Regions from separate parts of the Terribacillus sp. FSL K6-0262 genome, predicted to be linked through region 2. Evidence: predicted binding sites of a transcription regulator. Region 2 holds the regulator's gene; the other holds the start of a gene.

Region 1 (3,697 bases), 1.0 Mb from region 2:
TCAAGGATATTTGTCAGACTCCAGAACGATATGCTACCATCAATAAAAGGAAAGGATTTTTATGGAAAAAGGAGGCGGTTACAATCAAGCATTTGGTTCCACTGATACTTCTGGCTGGCATCTTACCTTTAATGGCTGCAAACTTACCTCGCACCTTGGATGACTTATCCGCTCTCCTTTGGCTGCTATCGGCCTTATTATTCATCATCGTCATTTACATGGCAGTGAAAAGAGCAAAGGACAATCAAAAAAATACCCAGCGCTAAAGAGAAATGCTGGGCATTTTTAGTGCATTTAAGTTCACTCCGTGACTGCATCCCCCTTTTTCAACCCCGTTAAAATAGTGACCAGGATACTGCAGATACCAAGAATGACACCAAGAGCTCCGACAATGATGACGGCATTACTAGGAATCAATAAACCTGCCAAAATAAGACTAGAGAAAGCAAAGACGATAAAAACTTGGTAAATAGCAGAAACAATCTTCACCGCGAGATGACTGAAGAACGATAAGATGAAAGGCGGCAAAAACAGCGAAGCGATGATTCCAACATTCAGCCAAATAATCATCGGTTCCTCAAACGAAACCGTATTCGGACCTGTAGGATTTGCAGCAGCCAAGAATAAAGCAGCAATTGCTAAAACGAAAAGTACAAACACCAAAGACACTCTTTTTAACATGAGAATTCTCCTTATTTCTATATTTACCAGAAAATGAGATGCACTTTAATGTTGTACGCAGCTCTTATTGAAATGTTTCATTCTGTACCAATAGATTATTTCAATAGCCCAGCTCAAATCCGTTATTGCCTAAAGAATATAAACCATGATTTTGTCTTTGGATTTGCTGGATCATTGCTTGTCGAAACTGATAAGCTAGCTCTCAATCAAATTTAGATACAAAAAATAGCAAGGGGCGGCAAACTGCCAGTCCCTTGCTATCTCTATATTAAGCAGCGCGCTCGGAGGGATTCGAACCCCCGGCAGACGTGGTACCGGAAACCACCGCTCTATCCAACTGAGCTACGAGCGCATATGTAATTAATAATGTGACAACGATTATTATACGGGAGTTTACTCTTTTATGCAAGTACTTTATTGATAGACCGCAGCAAAAAAAGGAACTGCCGCGTGGCCGTTCCTTTTACTTGTTTACTATGGGATTGCTTATTTCGGATACATATAGTCCGGTGCCGGCTGCAGCTCTTGTTTCTCGCCGTGAGCTGTCGGTGTCTGTTCATAGTTGAACTGACCGCCGTCCGGAGCTGTCCCGTTTGCCCAGCTGCCTTCTTTGGAGTCTTCTCCTTCAGAGAAGTTGATCAGGCTATGGGAGAATCCATCTGCTTCAAGCTCTTTTGGGAATGATCCTGGTACGATGACACCGTTTTTCTCTTCCAATTCACGGGCAGCGGCGATCCATTGATTTTGATGCATGGAATCACGTGCCAAGAGGAAGGACAGCATATCGCGTACACCTCGGTCTTCCGTCATTTCATATAACCGGGCGACCTGCAGCCGGCCCTGGGACTCGGCATTGATGTTGGCACGGATGTCTGCCAGGAGGTTACCGCTTGCGATGATATAGCCAGCGTTCCAAGGGACGCCGTTGCTGTCTGTCGGGCGAGGCCCCAGACCGGAAACGATCGCGTGCTGCGGGTTCATGCCGCCCAGAATGGCCCCGATGACAGGATCCTTCGCTGCCTCTTCCTGCTCTTTGACAGGTGCACCATCAAGCAGGCGGGCAATCATCGTTGCGATCATTTCGACATGACCGATCTCTTCGGTAGCTGTATCCATGATCAAATCCTTGTATTTTTCTTCTCCGCGGGCACTCCATCCTTGGAATAAGTATTGGAGGGCTACCGTGATCTCACCGAACTGTCCACCCAGGATTTCCTGCATTTTCTTCGCAAACAATGCGTCTGGCTTATCCGGTTTTGCGGGATATTGTAGTACTTTCGAATGGTTGAACATGTTGTTGCCTCCTTCGGTTTATTTGCTTTCCGCTGATAACGTTCCACCATGGCAAATGATTTAAACTATCTGCTGGAGCTGTAATTAAATTGAAAAGTAAACTTATTTGCAGGAGAATATCGATTGAAAGTCAAAGTTAACGGGATACTGTATTTCTGGCGTTTATTTGCATTCCAACTAGGGAAGCATGGAATAGGCGATAGAAAGTAAGTATTTTGTTTGACCTTTATTGACCTTTTAGGTAAGATAAGGTTAGTCATTACTTAGCATAATGAGCTCATATCCAAAGGAGGATCTATCATGAATCTAATTCCTACAGTTATCGAACAGACAAACAGAGGAGAACGTGCTTACGATATCTACTCCCGTCTGCTGAAAGACCGGATCATCATGCTTGGCAGCGCAATCGATGATAATGTTGCCAACAGCATCGTTTCCCAGCTATTATTCTTGGCTGCGGAAGATCCAGAAAAAGATATTTCCCTATACATCAACTCACCAGGAGGATCCATCACCGCAGGTATGGCTATCTATGATACAATGCAGTTCATTCAGCCGAAAGTATCGACTATCTGCATCGGTATGGCGGCTTCCATGGGTGCATTCCTATTGACTGCCGGTGAAAAAGGCATGCGCTATGCACTTCCGAACAGTGAAGTGATGATTCACCAGCCTCTAGGCGGTACACAAGGTCAGGCAAGCGATATCGAAATCCACGCTCGCCGCATCATCGAAATGCGCAAAAAATTGAATGAAATCATGGCGGAGCGCAGCGGTCAGCCGCTTGAAGTAATCGAGCGCGATACAGACCGTGATAACTTCCTTACAGCAGAACAAGCGGTTAACTATGGCTTGATCGATAAAGTAATGGAGAAACGCCCTTCATAAGACATAGGAAAAGCCATCCAGCATGCATTGCTGGATGGCTTTTTTCATTCATGGATGACAAGTGTATCTGCAAAGAAATCATGCACACCTTGTTTCCTTGGTGTAAATGCCACGACCACATAAAGGATGGTCAAAAATAACAAGCGGTGGATGAAACGGCCTACCACTTCCCGAATCAGCGTATCCGACCAGGACAGGCCTCCTCCGTCCTTCCGGATGACGCGTAAGCCGAAGATCATCTTTCCTAAAGTCTGACCGCGCCATTTGGTCATGAACAGGAAATAAGCAAAGAAAATCACTCCGCCAAGCAAAGCGCTGACACTCCATATCCAAAGCGTCGCTTCATAAAAAGCGTCTATCATCGTAAAAGGCTGGACGAGCAAACCCGTCAGGCTGAAAACAACGATGAGATCGACAAGATATGCCCAGAAACGCATCCAAAATCCAGCATAGCGTTTATCAGCCACAGCCGCCGGAGATGCCGCCCCAGGCTGCTCCATCGCTTCCTCATCAAGTTTTTCCTTCCCTTGATACATATCGGATAGGGCATCTGACTCTGTCTGTCTGTCAGATTCCGCAGCTTCCGGTATCCCTGTACTGGAGATATCCTGATCGGGTGACGTCAGTTCTTCTGGATGCTCACGTTTTTCTTTATCCATGCTAACGCCTCCTATTCCGTATAGAGATACATAGCTTCCGGTGAATTCGTTTTGCCCATCAATTCCTTGATGCCAAGCAGATCGGAATCAGATACAAACCAATCCTTCGCAGCTGTGGCCCAGAAGGAGCCCATACCGAAGCCGCTTCCCGTATATTCAAACACTTCCGCATCCTC
Region 2 (3,697 bases):
TGGATGCTCAGCTCCTCTGTCAGCGTATGCCGAGCTTGCCTTTCCTGCTCGATCAACTGGCTGACTACGCTTTCCAGATCCTCGACAATATCCTGTTCGGATTTTCCCAGGGTGATCTGGTTGGATATCTGATAGATATTGCCCTGAGCCTCACTGCCTTCTCCGTAAATGCCGCGAACGACAAGTCCGAGCTGGTTGATTGCCGGTGTCAGCCGGTTCATCTGATGCGTCATGGTCAAAGCAGGCAGATGCATCATCACAGAAGCCCGGAGCCCCGTCCCTACATTCGTCGGACAGGTAGTCAGATAACCCCTTTCCTCATCGAAAGCATATGTTATCTTCTGTTCAAGCCAATCATCCACTTCAAATGCCTCCTGCAGTGCCTTTTGCAGCTGGAAGCCTGGCAAATAAAGCTGGATCCGCAGGTGATCCTCCTCATTTACCATGATAGAGACTTGTTCGCTTTCGCTTAGCAAAACTCCTGCTTCCTCTGCGTGTTCTGCCAAATGAGGGCTGATCAAATGTTTCTCGACAAATACTTTTTTCTCGATCGGTGATAAATCGGCAATCCGGATGAATTGCATCTTTCCGCGATCCTGGAATGCGGCATCCTGATAGCTGTCTTGGAAGAAATTAAGTACATCGTCCAAATCCTCTGCCTTGGCAATTAAGGGGAAAGTTCGATTCTCAAAGTTCCTGGCTAACCGAATACGGCTGCTCATGACTATATCGCAATCCGGTCCATTTTCTTTCATCCACGGGCTGATTGCATCACTCATGAAATTCTCAAGTGACATTAGCTCTCACCCTCTTCCCGGCCATCCTGCTCCAAAGAACGTATCTTATCGCGGAGCTCCGCTGCTTTTTCAAATTCCTCCGCTTGAATATATTGCTGCATGGATTCCCGATATGCAGCGATTTTTCGTTTCTTTTCGATACCGCTGCCCATCCTCTTTGGTATCTTGCCTTCGTGTTTGGTATTGCCGCTGTGTACCCGACGGAAGATAGGGTTCAGATTATCCTCGAATGTTTCATAACAGGATGCACAACCGAATTTCCCCAAGCGGGTAAACTCATGATATGTGAGTCCGCACTTCGGACAAGCAAGTGCTGCCGGTGCTTGAGAGAAGTGTTTATGTCCTTGGACAGTCGATGGATTCATATGGAATAGACCAGATAATAAGTTATGCAGGGAATACCCTTCTTGGCCGTAGGAGACATATCCGTTTTCCTTGGCGCATTGCTCGCATACATGCATTTCCGTCTTCTGCCCATTGACGACATTCGTCAAATGTAATGTAGCTGGCCTTATATGACATTCTTGACATTCCATCTTGATGCCTCCTTATCTGACTAGTACTTGATAGCAGTCAGCATTGAAACCAGGATACGTGACCTGACCTCATCGCGAAGCGGAAGAGGGAAGGCTAGTGTATCTCGGCTGGTTGCCCTAAGCATGATTTTCGCTTCCCGTTCTGTCAGGATATTCTCTTCTGCCAGGCGTTCGATCACGTTATTGGCAGTCTGCTGTGAAACTCGCGGCTGCACCATTTCGATCACGTCGTCTATCAAACTTGCTTCCGTATGATGCTTTACCCGAATTATACGAATATAACCGCCGCCGCCACGCTTGCTTTCAACCAGATATCCCTTTTCGACGGTGAATCTCGTTTTGATGACGTAGTTGATTTGGGAGGGCACGCACTGAAAACGATTGGCTACTTCGCTTCGCTTTATCTCCACTTCCTGCGTATCCGTTGACTGAAGGATCTGCTTAAGATATGCCTCGATTATGTCAGATATATTATTACTCACACAAGTTTCCTCCCTTCTTTTGACTTTGACTATCTTTGACTATATTATATACATTTTGCAGGAGGAATGCAAAGCACTTCTTCTTTAGCATAGCCCCCAAAAACAGAAAAAAACCCTTAAAAAGGGTTTTAACTTTTCACCGTACTGACCGATTTGATATTGGTTAGATCAGTCAGTTCCTCGAAGAGCTCCATTTCATTTATAGCCTGACGTGTTTCCAACTCAACATGCAGCATCCTGCTATCATGGTGATACTTTTTCATTTTCATGTTTGTCAATGCCAGATGATGGCGCTCGAGTATTTCCATGATGGGAGCCACACTATCTTCCCTGCCCAGTTCAATATCGAGAAGGTATGCTTTCTGCTTTTTACTGGACAAAAACAGTTTCTCGAAATTATTCAGGAATATGAGGATGGATAGAATGATGATGGTTGTGAATACAGCCTCCATATACATTCCTGCCCCTATCACAAGACCGAGGCCTGCTACGGTCCAGACAGATGCGGCTGTCGTGAGACCCCGGACAGTAGTTCCATTGACCAGGATCGTCCCCGCTCCCAGGAACCCGATCCCGCTGATGACATAAGAAGGTATACGTGCAGGATCGAATTGCACATAGTCATGCTCTTCGCTGAATTCCGTAAAGCCATATAAAGATAAAATCATCATAAGACAAGATCCCACGCCTACAAGGATGTGAGTCCTTAAACCAGCGTGATGATTACCCATCCCACGCTCCATCCCGATAGCACCTGAAAGGAATATCGCAATTATTATTTTAATCATTACCGTTAAAAATTGATCGTTATAGTATTGCTCCATCCATGCTTCCCTTCTTTCTCTTAGCAGTATATGAATATTCTCGTCTCAATATGAAGTGAAATATTTACATTCCCTAATCGACAGAAGTATAAAGCAAAACATAAAAAATCTCCTGATAAGTTATGATTAACTTATCAGGAGATTTCATCTTGCCTGGCAGCGTCCTACTCTCGCAGGGCGAACCCAACTACCATCGGCGCTGAAGAGCTTAACTGCTGTGTTCGGCATGGGAACAGGTGTGACCTCTTCGCTATTACCACCAGACAATGCAAGAATTCATATGGAATGAACCCTCAAAACTAGATAAGAAACATCCTTGCTGTACATCTCATGCGTGCCAAGCACCGGAGTGCTTGGTCTTTGGCGTTGACTTACTAAGGGATCTGGCGCTGCGGCTAGATCCAGCTCCAAAGGCCAGAAACTATGGCCTAAGCGATAAATCCCTTCGTGAAGAAGTACACTCCACTACGGGCTTTCTCGCTTATTCCTACGTTTCTAAACGGCCTTTTCCGCTTTTCGTTTTTTAGTTAAGTCCTCGATCGATTAGTATTCGTCAGCTGCACGTGTCACCACGCTTCCACCTCGAACCTATCTACCTCATCGTCTCTGAGGGATCTTACTCATTTAAAATGATGGGAAGTCTCATCTTGAGGGGGGCTTCATGCTTAGATGCTTTCAGCACTTATCCCTTCCGCACGTAGCTACCCAGCTGTGCTCCTGGCGGAACAACTGGTGCACCAGCGGTGCGTCCATCCCGGTCCTCTCGTACTAAGGACAGCTCCTCTCAAACTTCCAACGCCCACGACGGATAGGGACCGAACTGTCTCACGACGTTCTGAACCCAGCTCGCGTACCGCTTTAATGGGCGAACAGCCCAACCCTTGGGACCGACTACAGCCCCAGGATGCGATGAGCCGACATCGAGGTGCCAAACCTCCCCGTCGATGTGGACTCTTGGGGGAGATAAGCCTGTTATCCCCGGGGTAGCTTTTATCCGTTGAGCGACGGCCCTTCCATACGGCACCGCCGGATCACTAAGCCCGACTTTCGTCCCTGCT

The links. The regulator CtsR, encoded in region 2, represses protease genes until heat stress. The targets are predictions, from matches to a motif close to ATGGTCAATAAAGGTCAAACA.
Region 1: clpP (ATP-dependent Clp endopeptidase proteolytic subunit ClpP) is a predicted target of CtsR. The motif match lies at 2,191-2,211, and genes of this name have one in related genera.

The regions. Positions count from the first base shown of each region.
Region 1 is NZ_CP150277.1:2,588,829-2,592,525, reverse strand. Features, by position in the region: gene MHI54_RS13230 (hypothetical protein) at 1-266, shown strand, start outside; gene MHI54_RS13225 (hypothetical protein) at 301-681, opposite strand; tRNA gene MHI54_RS13220 (tRNA-Arg) at 958-1,033, opposite strand; gene MHI54_RS13215 (manganese catalase family protein) at 1,168-1,974, opposite strand; gene clpP (ATP-dependent Clp endopeptidase proteolytic subunit ClpP) at 2,275-2,862, shown strand; gene MHI54_RS13205 (RDD family protein) at 2,907-3,521, opposite strand; gene sppA (signal peptide peptidase SppA) at 3,533-3,697, opposite strand, start outside.
Region 2 is NZ_CP150277.1:1,567,015-1,570,711, forward strand. Features, by position in the region: gene MHI54_RS08185 (protein arginine kinase) at 1-797, opposite strand, end outside; gene MHI54_RS08190 (UvrB/UvrC motif-containing protein) at 797-1,333, opposite strand; gene MHI54_RS08195 (CtsR family transcriptional regulator) at 1,354-1,815, opposite strand; gene MHI54_RS08200 (MgtC/SapB family protein) at 1,944-2,639, opposite strand; rRNA gene rrf (5S ribosomal RNA) at 2,791-2,903, opposite strand; rRNA gene MHI54_RS08210 (23S ribosomal RNA) at 3,163-3,697, opposite strand, start outside.